DNA from 2 places in the Kitasatospora sp. NPDC127121 genome. Region 1 is predicted to be linked to the other one. Evidence: riboswitches for the same ligand, from Rfam matches in the RefSeq annotation. Region 1 holds a riboswitch; the other holds the start of a gene.
The links. Region 1 has a riboswitch for glycine ahead of gcvT (glycine cleavage system aminomethyltransferase GcvT). Riboswitches for the same ligand answer to the same signal wherever they lie in the genome.

Region 1 (7,749 bases):
GGCGACGTCGGCCTGGAGCAGGCGCTCGGCGAGGATCTTGGCGCCCTCCAGGGTGCGCTGCTGGCGCTCCTTGAACTCCTCGGACGCGGCGACCTTGAAGGCAACGGCCTTGCCGGCGATCACGTGCTCCAGCGGGCCGCCCTGCTGGCCGGGGAACACCGCGGAGTTGATCTTCTTGGCGTACTCGGCCTTGGACAGGATGACACCGCCGCGCGGGCCGCCCAGGGTCTTGTGGGTGGTGGTGGTGACCACGTCCGCGTACGGCACCGGGTTGGGGTGCAGGCCGGCGGCGACCAGACCGGCGAAGTGCGCCATGTCCACCATCAGCAGCGCGCCGACCTCGTCGGCGACCCGGCGGAACGCGGCGAAGTCCAGCTGGCGCGGGTAGGCGGACCAGCCGGCGATGATCAGCTTCGGCTGGTGCTCCTTGGCCAGGCGCTCGACCTCGGCCATGTCGACCTGGCCGGTCTTCTCGTCCACGTGGTACGCGACCACGTTGTAGAGCTTGCCGGAGAAGTTGATCTTCATGCCGTGGGTCAGGTGACCGCCGTGGGCCAGGTTCAGGCCCAGGATGGTGTCGCCCGGCTTGATCAGCGCGAACATCGCGGCGGCGTTGGCCTGCGCGCCCGAGTGCGGCTGGACGTTGGCGTGCTCGGCGCCGAACAGGGCCTTGATGCGGTCGATCGCGATCTGCTCGACCACGTCGACGTGCTCGCAGCCGCCGTAGTAGCGGCGGCCGGGGTAGCCCTCGGCGTACTTGTTGGTGAGTACCGAGCCCTGGGCCTCCATGACCGCCACCGGGGCGAAGTTCTCGGAGGCGATCATCTCCAGGGTGGTCTGCTGGCGGTGCAGCTCGGCGTCGACCGCGGCGGCGATCTCCGGGTCGAGGGAGTGCAGGGACTGGTTCAGAACCGTCATGGTGTGGTCTTCCCGGGAGGAGAGAGACGGGAGCAGAGGGGGGGAGCCTGGCAGGGCGGCCGCCGCGCTGCGGCCGCCCCGTCACGAGCGGGTCAGCCGCCGATGAAGGCGGTGTACTCGTCCGCGCTGAGCAGCTCGTCGGTGGACTCCACCTGGACCTTGAACAGCCAGCCGCCCTCGAACGGGGCGCTGTTGACCAGGCTGTTGTCGTCCAGGACGTCCTGGTTGATCTCGACGATCTTCCCGGTCACCGGGGAGAACAGGTCGCTGACCGACTTGGTCGACTCCAGCTCGCCACAGGACTCGCCCGCGGTCACGTCGGCGCCGACCTCGGGCAGCTGCACGTAGACGATGTCACCGAGCGCGTCGGCCGCGTGGGCGGTGATGCCGACCGTGGAGACACCGCCCTCGATGGCGGTCAGCCACTCGTGCTCCTTGGTGTACTGCAGGTGCTGGGGGTTGCTCATGGCGTCATTCTCCAGGATGGGAAGCGGGTACGACGAAGCGGGCCGCCGCACGGACGGCTTCGACGCGGATCAGGCGTGGTTCAGGCATGGGATCGGACCTGGGTCGGACCTGGGTCGGACCTGGATCAGGCGTGGCTCAAGCCTGGGTCGGGCGTGGTTCAGGCCCGGGTCTACGGGGAAGGCGGGGCCTCGGCGAGCGAGGCCCCCGGCCTCAGCGAGCGCGCTTGTAGAACGGCAGCGCCACGACCTCGACCGGCTCGTGCTTGCCGCGCACGTCCACCGCGACGGCGGTGCCGGGGGCGGCGTGGGCCGCGTCCACGTAGGCGATCGCGATCGGCCGGCCCAGGGTCGGCGACGGGGCGCCCGAGGTGATCCGGCCGATCGGGGCGCCGTCGGCGGAGACCACGGTGTACTCGGCGCGCGGGACGCGCTTGCCCTCGGAGACCAGGCCGACCAGCACCCGCGGCGGGTTGGCCTCGGCCTCGGCGGCGGCCCTCTCCAGCGCCTTGCGGCCGACGAAGGTGCCCTCGTTGGTGGTCTTGTCGAAGCGCACGACCCGGCCCAGGCCCGCGTCGAACGGGGTCAGGTCGGTGGAGAGCTCGTGCCCGTACAGCGGCATGCCGGCCTCCAGGCGCAGCGTGTCGCGGCAGGACAGGCCGCACGGGACCAGGCCGCGGCCCTCGCCGGCGGCGGTCAGCGCCTGCCAGACCCCCTCGGCGTCGCCCGGGTTGCAGAAGATCTCGAAGCCGTCCTCGCCGGTGTAGCCGGTCCGGGCGAGCAGCACGTCGCGGCCGGCGACCTGGGCCGGGAGGATCGCGTAGTACTTCAGGCCGGGCAGGTCGGCGTCGGTGGTCCCGGCCAGGATCGCGGTGGCCTCCGGGCCCTGGACGGCGATCAGCGCGTAGGTGTCGCGGTCGTCCGTGACGACGGCGTCGAAGCCCTTGGCGCGGGCGATCAGCTCGTCCAGCACCAGCTGGGCGTTGGAGGCGTTGGCGACGACCAGGAAGGCGTCCTCGCGCAGGCGGTAGACGATCAGGTCGTCCAGGATGCCGCCGTCCTCGGCGCAGATCATGGTGTAGCGGGCGCGCAGCACGCCCAGCGCGGAGACGAAGCCGACCAGCGCGTGGTCCAGCATCTCGCCGGCCTGCGGGCCGGTGACGGTGATCTCGCCCATGTGGGAGAGGTCGAACAGCCCGGCCCGGGTGCGGACGGCGAGGTGTTCCTCGCGCTCGCTGCCGTAGCGCAGCGGCATGTCCCAGCCGGCGAAGTCGGTCATGGTCGCGCCGAGGGCGCGGTGCAGCGCGTCGAGCGCGGTGAGGCGGAGGGACGACATGGCCTGGAACTCCTCGGTCTGGGCACTCATGGGTGCACGCGCCGGAACCGGACCCGCTGGGGGGCCGACCCTGCGCGCGGGCATGCGGCGGCGTGGGTCTCCCCATCTGTCGTCGAACCTGAGAGCTTCACCGCCCACCTGCCCGCAGCTGTTTCCAGCATCCAGGACAGCATGGTGGCTTGCACCGTGGGTGGGCGCGCGACAGGGCCGTGCGCCACTTTCCAGATGTGCCTAACCCGTGCGGTAGGGGGGCCTGAGAGATTCCGGGGAGGAGTTGCTCCTTCGGCGCCGGCTGTGCCGCCTGACGGGGCACTCCGGGCTCTCCCGCGCGGGTTCGAGCGGCCGGTATGGAGTTGTCGGTCCGCCGGCGCGCCGCGCCGTCGAACGCGCACATCATGGCACGTCCGCGCCGACGACGGGAGAGGGGACCCGGTCACACCCCGCCACCTCGGGCACAGCCCTAGACTGCTGCGCGTCGGCGCAGCAGAGGGCGGCCGACCGGCAGAGGGCGGATCAGGCGCGCATGGGGTACCCGGTGGAGCAGCAGCAGGGGTGGGGCGGGCCGGAGTCGGCGCCGCCGGGCGGCGGGTGGCCGGCCAACGAGCTGGAGCAGGTGCTGACCGCCGCGCTGGGCGACCCGGGTGCGACGCCGCGGGTGGTCGAGGTGCTGGCCCGCAGCCAGGTGTGGATCCCGCTGCCGGCCGGCGGCGACCCGCAGGGGCCCGCGCTGGACCTGCCGACCATCGAGCTGGCCGGCGAGCCGTACGTGCCGGTGTTCTCCTCGCAGGAGGTGTTCCTGCGGCAGGCGCCGGGGATGGCCTTCGCGGTGGCGCCGGTCTGGGAGTTCGCCCGCGGGCTGCCGCTGGGCGTGGGCATCGCGGTCAACCCGGAGGCGGCGGTGGGCATCCCGGTGCCGCCGCAGGGTGTGGCGGAGCTTCGGCGCGGCCCGCGCGAGGAGCGCCTGGCCGACCAGGAGCAGGGCCGGATCCAGGAGCAGAACCAGAGTCAGGGCCAGGGGCCGGAGGCGCCGACCGGTGGCCGGGTGGCGCTGCGCGAGCCGGTGCCGGGGGAGGACCCGGAGCACTTCCTGGCCGCCTGCCGGGCCGAACTTTCCGCCCTGCCCGGAGTGTTGTCCGCGCGGCGGGCGCTCGCCAGCATCGAGGGCGAGCCGACCGTGATGTTCGTGGGCGTCCAGCTGGACCAGGCGGCCCCGGCCGACCCGGGCGCGGTGAACGAGGCGCTCGGCCGCGCGTTGGGAACCGCGCCGCTGCCGGGGGGCGTCCACCTCGTACTGCTCGATCTCGCCGATGACCCGGTGGTCGAGTGGCTGCTCACCCGGGTGCTCCCTTTCTACGCGCGGGGTTGAGCGGGGTTCGTATCGGAGGCACGTCGCCGTGGCGGTGGCCGGTGCCGCGCCATAGGGTGCGTGCAGACGGCCGACGGGCCGGCAGGCTTGAGGAAAGAGGCGCGGCGAGGTGGGCGCATGAGTGCGGGAGCGGTAGCGGGCGGTGCACCGGGGCCCTGGGGCCAGGCGCCCGCCGGGCGCCCCGGAGCGGATCCGGGCGCGCTGGAGCGCACCCTGCGCGAGGTCGCGCCGGAGCGCTACGAGGCGTACGAGCAACTGCTGCACGCACTGGCCGACGGCCAGGTCTGGATGCTGCTGTGGCACGGCACGCCGGGCAGCGCGGACGCCCAGTACGGGAACATGGAGATCAGCGGCCACGGCTACGCGCCGGCCGTCACCTCGTCCGAGCAGCTGGCGTCGTCCGGCTGGGCGCGGGCCCACGAGGTCATCTCCGGGCGGGAGATCGCCGCTTCGCTGTACCGGACCCGCTGGGGGCTGTGGCTCAACCCGCATGCGCCCGGCGGCGGGGTCGGGGTGCCCTGGGCGGACCTGCGGCGGATCGCCGCGGGCCTGGAGCGGCTGCCGGCCGGGCCGTTGAAGCTGAGTGAGCCGCAGCTGAACGCCCAGCCGTTCTTCGCGCTGCTGGAGCGGCAGGCCGGTGAGGTGCGTGCGGTGCGGGCGCTGCGCCGGGCCTGGGTGCAGCCGGCCGTGGGGGAGCCGTACCTGGCGATCGGACTGGAGCTGTACGAGAGTTCGCCGCCGGCGGTGGAGGCGGTGCGGGCGCTGATGCAGCGGGCGATCGCGGTGGCCCCGGAGGGGCTGGCGGTGTCCACGGTGGCGATGGCGGACGAGTACGACCCGGTGGCGCTGTGGATGCGGGCGCACGCGCGCCCGTTCTTCGACCGGGAGGCGGGACGCCCGCCGACCGGCCCGTACCCGCCGGTGCCGCCTCCGCCGTACCCTGCGCAGCAGGGGCCGGGTTACGGCTACGGCACGCAGCAGCCCGCGCAGGGCTGGACCGGGCAGCCGCAGCAGCCGTGGCCCGGATACCCGGGGCGCTGACAACCAAAACCTGTTTCCAGAAGCCGACTTGATCTTGCATCAGGTCGGCTTCGGTGCTTTCCGGACGAACTTCCGGCCGTTACCGTCGATCACCTTGACATGCCTGATACAGCCGTGTGAAGAGGGATATGCCGAAGGCGTAGGAGGTGCATGCGCACAGATCACAGTTGGGCATCTGTCGGTTGTCAGGGCTGGCGCAAGCGAGTTCGGATGGCAGAGAGTTCTGCGCAACGCACCGCGCGTACTGGGAACCCCACGAAGGTGAACGCGCACGCCGACCGCCAGAACCACGCGAAGCCCATCCCGCGTTGGGGCAGTACCCGTGCACGACGTACTGCCGCGAACACCCGTTCCAAGCACCTCCGCACGTCCGCAGCCGTACCGCCGAACCGGTGACCGGCGCCCGTGGGCCGGCCACCGTCGGCGAGGGGACCAACTGACCATGACCGCACCCATCGCAACCACCGGGAACGAACCGGAGGCACCCGCCCCCGCGAGCCCGGCCAAGAAGATCGAGGGCCGCTCCCTCGGCCAGATCGCCTGGACCCGCTTCAAGCGCGACAAACTCGCCGTCGCCGGCGGCGTCGTGGTGATCCTGCTGATCCTGCTGGCCGTACTGGCCAAGCCCATCGAGGCCCTGTTCGGCCTCGACCCGGACGCCCTGAACCAGGACCTGCTCGACGCCAACCTGGGCGGCATCCCGCTCGGTGACTGGGGCGGGATGAGCTGGGACCACCCGCTCGGCGTCGACCCGCTCCAGGGCCGTGACCTGCTCTCCCGCGTGATCGAGGGCTCCTGGGTCTCCCTGCTGGTCGCCTTCGGCGCGACCCTGCTGTCGAACACGATCGGCACCGTGCTCGGCGTCATGGCCGGCTACTACGGCGGCTGGGTGGACACCGTGATCAGCCGCATCATGGACGTCTTCCTCGCCTTCCCGCTGCTGCTCTTCGCCATCGCGATCTCGACCTCGCTGCAGGGCGGCGCGTTCGGCCTGCACGGCCTCCCGCTGCACATCTTGGTGCTGATCTTCGTGATCGGCTTCTTCAACTGGCCCTACATGGGCCGGATCGTGCGCGGACAGACGCTGTCGCTGCGCGAGCGGGAGTTCGTCCACGCGGCCCGCAGCCTGGGCGCCCGAGGCCCGTTCATCCTGTTCAAGGAACTGCTGCCGAACCTGGTCGGTCCGATCCTGGTCTACTCGACCCTGCTGATCCCGACCAACATCCTCTTCGAGGCCGGCCTCAGCTTCCTCGGTGTCGGCATCCAGCCGCCGCAGGCCTCCTGGGGCGGGATCCTCCAGGACGCGATCAAGTACTACCAGGTGGACCCCCAGTACATGGTGGTCCCCGGTCTGGCGATCTTCCTCACCGTGCTCGCCTTCAACCTGCTCGGCGACGGGCTGCGTGACGCCCTCGATCCCAAGAGCAACTGACGTAACGCCAGGCCCTCCCTCCTTCCCACCCTCAAGGGGTTGATCTCACCCATGCGCAGGTCCCGTACCGTCGCCCTGACCGCGGCGGCAGCCGCCGCGGTCCTGATCGTGACCGGCTGCACCTCCGGCAGCAAGGGCTCCGGCTCGTCCTCCTCCGCCAGCGGCAGCAGCGCCGGTGGCGGCGGTGCCGACGCCGCCACCAAGGGCATCGTCAACGCCTCGGACAAGAAGGGCGGGACGGTCACCTACGAGATGAAGGGCGCCCCGGACTCCTTCGACCCGGGCAACACGTACTACGCCTACATCTACAACTTCTCGCGCCTGTACGGGCGTCCGCTGACCACCTTCGCCCCGGGCGCAGGCTCGAACGGCAACAAGCTGGTCCCGGACCTCGCCGAGAGCCTGGGCAAGGCCAGCGCGGACGGCCTGACCTGGACGTACAAGCTGCGCGCGGGCCTGAAGTTCGACGACGGCACCCCGATCAGCTCCAAGGACGTCAAGTACGCCGTCGAGCGCTCCAACTTCGCGTCGGACGTGAACTCCAACGGCCCCACCTACTTCCACGACCTGCTGGTCGACAACGAGACCCCGTACCAGGGCCCGTACAAGGACAAGACCGGTGGCCTGAACTCGATCGAGACGCCGGACGACCTGACCATCGTCTTCCACCTGAAGCAGCCGTTCGCGGACTTCGACTACCTGGTGGGCTCCCCGCAGACCGTCCCGGTCCCGCAGGCCAAGGACGACGGCGCCGGCTACGTGAAGCACGTGGTCGCCTCGGGTGCCTACAAGTTCGAGTCCTACGAGGACGGCAAGCAGCTCATCCTGGTGCCGAACACCAACTGGGACCCGAGCACCGACCCGATCCGCAAGCAGCTCGCGGACAAGATCGTGGTCCGGATGGGCATGGAGCAGTCCACCATCGACAAGGACCTGATCGCCGGCAACGCCCAGGTGGACCTGGTCGGCAGCGGCGTCGACCCGCAGACCCAGGCGCAGATCCTGCAGAACCAGAAGCTCAAGGCGAACACCGACAACGCCTACGGCGGCCGCCTGGCGTACGTCGCGATCAACAGCAAGGTCGCGCCGTTCGACAACCTGGAGTGCCGCAAGGCCGTCCAGTACGCGATCGACAAGGTCTCCGTGCAGACCACGCTCGGCGGCCCGATCCGCGGCCAGGTCGCCAACACCG
Region 2 (7,749 bases), on a different contig from region 1:
CGACCCAGAACGCGTGCTTGTAGGCGTCCAGGGTGGGCAGCAGCAGCGGGATCTGCGGCGGCAGCTTCATGGTGTCGCCGGTCAGGATGGCGGCCATCACGGCGGTGCCGATCGCGCCACCGACGGTGCGCAGCACGGCGTTCATGCCGTTGGCGATGCCGCTCTGCTCCACCGGGACGGCGCCGTTGATGTACGCCGGCATCGCGGAGAACGCCAGGCCGATGCCCAGGCCGAAGATCGCCGAGGAGGTGTAGATGTCGCCCTCGTGGCTGTGCCGCACGGCCAGGTAGGCCATCGCGACGGCACCCAGGACGCCACCGAGGACCAGCGGCAGGCGCGGGCCGCGGCGGGCGATCAGCATCGCGCCGACCGGAGCCGCCACCATCGAGCCGATCGCGGACGGCAGCAGCAGCAGACCGGCGTGCAGGACGGTCGCGGTGAAGCCGTAGTGGGTGAGCTTCTCCGGGGTCTGGGCGAAGTTGCTGATCACCATGAACGAGCCGTACATGCCGAAGCCGATCAGCAGGCCGGCCAGGTTGGTGAAGGCGACGGCCGGACGGGACATCATCTTCATGTCCACCAGGGGGTGCGCGACCTTGGTCTCGATGACCCCCCAGATCAGGGCGACGACGGCGGCCACGGCGAACAGGCCGAGGGTCTTGGTCGAGGTCCAGCCCCAGTGGTTGCCCTGGCTGACCGCGACGAGCAGGGCGGAGAGCCAGCCGGCCAGGGTGAGGGCGCCGAGCGGGTCGGCGCCGCCCTCCTTGTCGGTGACCGGGTCGGACGGGACGCGGAACGCGACCAGGGCGACCGCGATCAGGCCGAAGACCAGGCCCATCCAGAAGATCGACTTGTAGCTCCAGTGCTCCAGCAGGAGACCGGTCGCGACCAGGCCGAGGCCGGAGCCGACACCCATCGAGGCGCTGATGGCGGCGACGCCGCCGGTCACCTTCTGCTTGGGCAGCTCGTCGCGGACGATGCTGATCGCCAGCGGGAGCACGCCACCGCCGGCGCCCTGAAGGACGCGGGCGACGACCAGCCAGGTGAAGGAGTGGGTGCTGACCGCCAGTGCCGAACCGGCGACCAGACCGGCCAGCGAGATCAGCAGCATCGGCTTACGGCCCCGGAGGTCGCCGAAGCGGCCCAGCAGGGGAGTCAGCACGGCGGCGGAGAGCAGGTTGGCGGTCATCAGCCAGGTGATGCTGGACGCGGAGACGCTCAGTTCCTTGGCCAGCGAGGGCAGGATCGGGACGACCGCGGTCTGCACCACGCTGAACGACAGCATCGCCAGGATGAGGGCCGGCAGGACCCGGGCGCTGCTCTGCTTCTCGGCCGCGGTGGTGGGCTGTGGTGCCTCACTCACGGTTGCTTCCTCCCGTACATAGTGAATGAACTGAAGTAACCATGCCGGGAGATACTTCAGAGTGTCAAATATCCATTGGTGACGCTTTGGCAAAATCGAAGGATTCCGGCCGGGTGGCGGCCGGGACGGGGCATGCCGAGGGCCCCGGACCGAGGGGTCCGGGGCCCTGGGGGCGAGGGGTCAGGCGAACGGGCGCAGCACGGCCGGGCGGGGGGTCTCGGCCACCGGGGCGGCTGCCGGGGTCGCCGGGGCGGCGGCCGTGTTGTCGTGGACCTCGACGTGCTCGCGGCGCAGCTCGTCCCGGATCACCTCCTCGGCGGTGTAGCGCTCCACCACCAGGCGGACCCGCTCGATCGGGGTGAGGTACTTGCGGACCACCGGGCGCTCCTCGCGCAGGGTGACCTCCTCCACCGCCTCGGCGATCTCCTTCTCGGTGAGCGAGGCGCGCTCGGCCTCGCTCACCGGCATCCGCTCCACCCGGACGCGCTCGCGGACCACCGGGACGCGGCGCTCGACCTGCTCGCTGGTCACGTACTTGCGCAGCTTCGCGGTGCCCACGATGTGCCAGTCCGTGGTGATGTCCAGGCGCTCCTCGCGGCAGGTGATCTCCACCGGGCCGTTGGGGGACGAGGTGGCCGGGCCGGTCGAGCGCTCCGAGACCGGCGCGGCCATGACCGAGTTCGTGGTCGCGGTGGTCGTCACGACCGGGGCGGGCTGCGGCTTGGGCTCGATCGTCGTGGGGGCTGCTGCGGGCGCGGGGGTGTTGAGGGTCCGCACGTTGACCTCCGTCGCGGTGCCGGTGGGGTCGGCAGGGGTGGTGGTCGGGGCGGGGCCGAGGGAGTGGAAGGTGATGGGCTTCACGGGCTCGGCCGCCGAGGTGGTGCCGAAGTCGAGGTCGGGCCGCGCCGGTCGGTCATCCTCGCGGCCGATGGGCCGGTCGGCGTCCCGGCCGGCTGGGCGGTCACCGTCCCGGCCGATCAGCCGGTCACCCTCGCGGCCGATGGGCCGGTCACCCTCGCGGCCGATGGGCCGGTCACCCTCGCGGCCGATAGGCCGGTCGGCGTCCCGGCTGACCGGCCGACCGTTCGCCGGGGTGTCCAGGCCGTAGTAGCGGTAGAGCTGGAGCTCCTGGGCGGGCGACAGGTGCTGGCCGACGCCGAAGTCCGGCGACTCCTTCACCAGCGACTTGTCGTACGGCACCCGGAGCTCGTCGCCGGAGAACTCGCTGGTGGTGAGCGGGACGAAGGCGTCCCGGCCGAAGATGCCGGTCCGGACGGCTGCCCACTCCGGCTGGCCGGTGGCGTCGTCCAGGTAGACCTCGTCGACCGTGCCGATCTTGTCTCCGTTGCGGTCGACCGCCTTGTGGCCGATGAGGTCCCGGGGATCGATGTCGGTTTGCACTCTTTCCTCCAGTGCGCTGCGCCTGCGGAACTCCCGCAGGACCGTGGCCGGAGCACCCGTTCCGCCTGCCACTTCACACCAAAGGCCATGAATCGGACGGGCGCGACCGGGGTGCGCCGGACGGGCTCCGGGCTGGACCGTCCGGGGGACGCGCGTAGACCCGGAGTGACCCGACGCGGCCGTGATCAGGGGGCCTGCCGCTGGTACCCTGGGCGGCGACCGCCGAGCCCGCTCGGGAGAGTCCCCGGCCACGGAAAGCGCTGGTCGGGGCGCCGAAGGAGCAACTCCTCCCCGGAATCTCTCAGGCATCCGTACCGTGTGGGGTAGGTCACTCTGGAAAGCAGGGCAGGACCGTCGGCAGGGAGCCGACGGCCACCACCCTCACCGACGGTGCAAGCCGGCGGCGTGCCACAGCGCGCCGTGCGGGTGAAGCTCTCAGGTCCCGATGACAGAGGGGGAGGCCTGTCGGGTTCGCCCGCCCGGGTCGAATCGCTGTCCGCAGCGGCTCCGGCCGGCCGGCGTGCGCACCCCCGCCGGTCCGTGACCAGGAGGCCTCGACCACCATGAACGCCCAGCCGAACGCGGGACGCCCCACCGGCGCCTCGACCCTCACCGAGCTTGAGCTGGCCAGCCCCTTCGAGAACCGCCACATCGGCCCCGACGACGCCGCGCAGCAGAAGATGCTGGCGTCCATCGGCTACGGCTCGCTGGACGAACTCGCCGCCACCGCCGTTCCCGAGGCGATCCGCTCCATCACCGGCCTGGACCTGCCCGGCGGCCGCAGCGAGGCGCAGGTGCTCGCCGAACTGCGCGAGCTGGCGAGCCGCAACCAGGTGCTCCAGCCGATGATCGGCCTGGGCTACTACGGGACCTTCACCCCGCCGGTGATCCTGCGCAACGTCATGGAGAACCCGGCCTGGTACACCGCCTACACGCCGTACCAGCCGGAGATCTCCCAGGGCCGCCTGGAGGCGCTGCTCAACTTCCAGACCCTGGTCTCCGACCTGACCGGCCTGCCGACCTCCGGCTCCTCGCTGCTCGACGAGGGCACCGCGGCCGCCGAGGCGATGGCGCTCGCCCGCCGCGTCACCAAGGTCAAGGGCGGTGTCTTCCTGGTCGACGCCGAGACCCTGCCGCAGACCACCGCGGTGATCAACACCCGCGCGGTGCCGACCGGTGTCGAGGTCGTCGTCGCCGACCTGTCCGAGGGCATCCCGGCCGAGATCGCCGAGCGCGGCGTCTTCGGCGTGCTGCTCCAGTACCCGGGCGCCACCGGTGTGGTCCGCGACCTCACCCCGGTCATCGAGCAGGCGCACGGCCTCGGTGCGATCGTCGCGGTCGCCGCCGACCTGCTGGCGCTGACCCTGCTCGCCTCGCCGGGCTCGCTCGGCGCCGACATCGCCTGCGGCACCTCGCAGCGCTTCGGCGTGCCGATGGGCTTCGGCGGCCCGCACGCCGGCTACCTGTCGGTGCGCGCCGAGTACGCCCGCTCGCTGCCCGGCCGCCTGGTCGGCGTCTCGGTCGACGCCGACGGCAACCGCGCCTACCGCCTGGCGCTGCAGACCCGCGAGCAGCACATCCGCCGCGAGAAGGCCACCAGCAACATCTGCACCGCCCAGGTGCTGCTCGCCGTCATGGCCTCGATGTACGCCGTCTACCACGGGCCGGACGGCCTGGCCGACATCGCCCGCCGCACCCACCGCTACGCCGCCGCCCTCGCCGAGGGCCTGCGGGCCGGCGGCGTCGAGCTGCTGCACGGCGAGTTCTTCGACACCGTCACCGCCGTCGTCCCGGGCCGTGCCGCCGAGATCGCGGCCGCCGCCCGCGCCAACGGCGTCAACGTCCACCAGGACGGCGCGGACCGGATCTCGGTCTCCACCGACGAGACCACCACCCGCGAGCACCTGGCCGCCGTCTGGGCCGCGTTCGGCGTCCCCGCGGTCGAGGTCGCCGAGGGCGCCGACGCGCTGCCGGCCGCGCTGCTGCGCCAGGACGAGTACCTGACCCACCCGGTCTTCCACAGCCACCGCTCGGAGACCGCCATGCTGCGCTACCTGCGCCGCCTGTCGGACCGGGACTACGCGCTGGACCGCGGCATGATCCCGCTGGGCTCCTGCACCATGAAGCTCAACGCGACCACCGAGATGGAGGCCGTCACCTGGCCGGAGTTCGGCCAGCTGCACCCCTTCGCGCCGATCGAGCAGGCCCAGGGCTTCCTCAGCCTGATCCGCGAGCTGGAGCGCCAGCTGGTCGAGGTGACCGGCTACGACGCCGTCTCGATCCAGCCGAACGCGGGTTCGCAGGGCGAGCTGGCCGGCCTGCTGGCCGTCCGCGCCTACCACCACGCCAACGGCGACACCCAGCGCGACGTCTGCCTGATCCCGTCCTCCGCGCACGGCACCAACGCGGCCTCCGCGGTGATGGCCGGCATGCGCGTGGTCGTGGTGAAGACCCTGGTCGACGGCGACGTGGACGTCGAGGACCTGAAGGCCAAGATCGAGCAGCACCGGGACAGCCTCTCCGTGCTGATGGTCACCTACCCGTCCACCCACGGCGTGTACGAGACCCAGATCACCGACATCTGCGCCCTGGTGCACGAGGCCGGCGGCCAGGTGTACGTGGACGGTGCCAACCTGAACGCCCTGGTCGGCCTCGCCAAGCCGGGCAAGTTCGGCGCGGACGTCTCGCACCTGAACCTGCACAAGACCTTCTGCATCCCGCACGGCGGCGGCGGCCCGGGCGTCGGTCCGGTCGCGGTGCGCGCCCACCTGGCGCCGTACCTGCCGAACCACCCGCTGCAGCCGGAGGCCGGCCCGGCCACCGGGGTCGGCCCGATCTCGGCGGCGCCGTGGGGCTCGGCGGCCATCCTGCCGATCTCCTGGGCGTACGTCCGGCTGATGGGCGGCGAGGGCCTCAAGCGCGCGACCCAGGTCGCGGTGCTGAACGCCAACTACATCGCCAAGCGGCTGGCACCGCACTTCCCGGTGCTCTACACCGGCCCCGGCGGGCTGGTCGCGCACGAGTGCATCATCGACCTGCGCCCGCTGACCAAGGAGACGGGCGTGACGGTGGACGACATCGCCAAGCGCCTGATCGACTACGGCTTCCACGCGCCGACGATGTCCTTCCCGGTGGCCGGCACGCTGATGATCGAGCCGACCGAGTCCGAGGACCTGCACGAGATCGACCGGTTCTGCGACGCGATGATCGAGATCCGGGCCGAGGTCGACAAGGTCGGTTCGGGCGAGTGGGCGGCCGCGGACAACCCGCTGCGCAACGCCCCGCACACCGCCGCCGAGCTGGCCGGCGACTGGGCGCACGGCTACTCGCGGCAGGAGGCGGTCTTCCCGGCGGGTGTGAACCCGGCGGACAAGTACTGGCCGCCGGTCAGCCGGATCGACGGCGCGTACGGCGACCGCAACCTGGTCTGCTCCTGCCCGCCGCTGGAGGAGTACGGCGTCTGATCCGGACCGGACGTACGGCAGGGCCCCGACGGCACGTACCGTCGGGGCCCTGCCCGTTGTCGTCGTCCGGCGGCTGCCCCCGCCGGTGCGGTCAGGCCGCGTGGGCGACGGTGCGGCGCGGCGCGATCACCCGGCCGTCGGGCAGCAGCTCTCCGGTGTCCTCGAACAGCACGACGCCGTTGCAGAGCAGGCTCCAGCCCTGCTCCGGGTGGCAGGCCACCGTGACGGCAGCCTCGCGGTCCTCGCACTCGGCCGACGGGCACTCAGGACGGTGCTGGCACATGCGTACCCTCGCTTCGCTCTGCGATCCTCCCCCGTGGTGCGGCCGCCGGCGGAGCCGTCGGGAGCCGCCGCGGTAGCCGGATCCTGTCCGCGCGCCGACCAGGTGTTGACCGGCGCTCAAGTGGGTAGGACAGGTGGTCCTTCCACGCTGGTTCCCAGTGTCGGCATCTGTGGACGCGCGCGCAGGGATTTCGTGACATGCGCCACAACTCCCGGGCAGAGATCACCCGTTCAGGTGGGTCCGGCGGGAAAAGACGCACCGATGGGTCAGCTGCGGCATGGCCCGAGGAGGTCAGGGTGGATGGCCCGTCCGGGTGGTTCGGGCGGATGAGGGCGACGCGCACGCCGACGGGCCGCCGGGTGCTGGCCCGGTGGCCCGTCGGCGTGGGGCCGGCTCAGGAGGAGCCGAGCAGCAGTGGCTTGGCGAGCGGCGCCCGGGCGAGCAGCGGCAGCAGCTCGGCGGCCGGGTAGGCGCGGTGCGCGGTGACGCCGAGCGGGGCCGGGGCCAGCGGGATCAGCTGGTCGGCGGCCGGGCCGGCGTCGGGGCTGTGCAGCCACAGTGCCGTCGCGTACTGCCCGGGGAAGGTCAGCAGTCGGGGCTGCTGGCGGGACCGGGAGCCCTGGGCGAGCTGCCAGGCCTGGCGCAGCGCCCGGACCGTCGAGTCGAGGTAGGGGCCGGCGGTGAAGTGCGAGAAGGTGTGGCCCTCGACGGCCTGGACGACCTCGGCGGCGGCGGCGACCTCGGCGCCGTCCTTGATCAGGAAGCGCCAGCCCGTCCGGCGGGCGGCGGGCAGCTCCGGGCGCGGCCCGTCCAGGACGTGGACGGCGAGGGGGTGCGCGGGGAGCAGCGGGCCGACCGGATGGCGCAGTGCTGCGGCGGCGGGTTGGCGCAGCGCGGTCTCCGAGTCGAGTGCGGCCAGGACGGCGCGCAGGGCGCTCGGCGGGGGCTGGGGGGTCTGCAGAGTCATGGCGGGGTCCGCCTCTCCGTGCGAGATCGGCGTGCGAGTGCGGCATACCGGCGTGGCGCGGTGTGTCATCGGTGACGGGACCTGGCCGTGTCCGGTTGTGCATGATCGCGGTGCCGGCGCGGTCGCCGCCGTCGACGAGGGTTTCGAGGCGGAGCGGGCCGGCCGGAGCGCAGTGCGAATTCTATCGAACAGGTGCGCAGGGTGACCTGTTTATCACAGGCGGTGGCGCCGGGCAAGTCGGCAGATCTGCTGAATATCCGTCAGTTTCCTT

Region 2: it holds a riboswitch for glycine, as region 1 does, so the genes downstream of both, gcvP (aminomethyl-transferring glycine dehydrogenase) here and gcvT (glycine cleavage system aminomethyltransferase GcvT) in region 1, are expected to answer to the same signal.

The regions. Positions count from the first base shown of each region.
Region 1 is NZ_JBHXTQ010000085.1:30,195-37,943, reverse strand. Features, by position in the region: gene glyA (serine hydroxymethyltransferase) at 1-918, opposite strand, end outside; gene gcvH (glycine cleavage system protein GcvH) at 1,011-1,385, opposite strand; gene gcvT (glycine cleavage system aminomethyltransferase GcvT) at 1,597-2,718, opposite strand; glycine riboswitch at 2,950-3,055, opposite strand; gene ACFVHI_RS31085 (enhanced serine sensitivity protein SseB C-terminal domain-containing protein) at 3,242-4,084, shown strand; gene ACFVHI_RS31080 (enhanced serine sensitivity protein SseB C-terminal domain-containing protein) at 4,202-5,125, shown strand; gene ACFVHI_RS31075 (ABC transporter permease) at 5,568-6,557, shown strand; gene ACFVHI_RS31070 (ABC transporter substrate-binding protein) at 6,609-7,749, shown strand, end outside.
Region 2 is NZ_JBHXTQ010000035.1:68,498-76,246, reverse strand. Features, by position in the region: gene ACFVHI_RS19225 (MFS transporter) at 1-1,363, opposite strand, end outside; gene ACFVHI_RS19220 (YsnF/AvaK domain-containing protein) at 1,544-2,341, opposite strand; partial or broken gene ACFVHI_RS19215 (PRC-barrel domain-containing protein) at 2,402-2,764, opposite strand; glycine riboswitch at 2,988-3,091, shown strand; gene gcvP (aminomethyl-transferring glycine dehydrogenase) at 3,328-6,228, shown strand; gene ACFVHI_RS19205 (DUF5999 family protein) at 6,320-6,511, opposite strand; gene ACFVHI_RS19200 (hypothetical protein) at 6,906-7,478, opposite strand.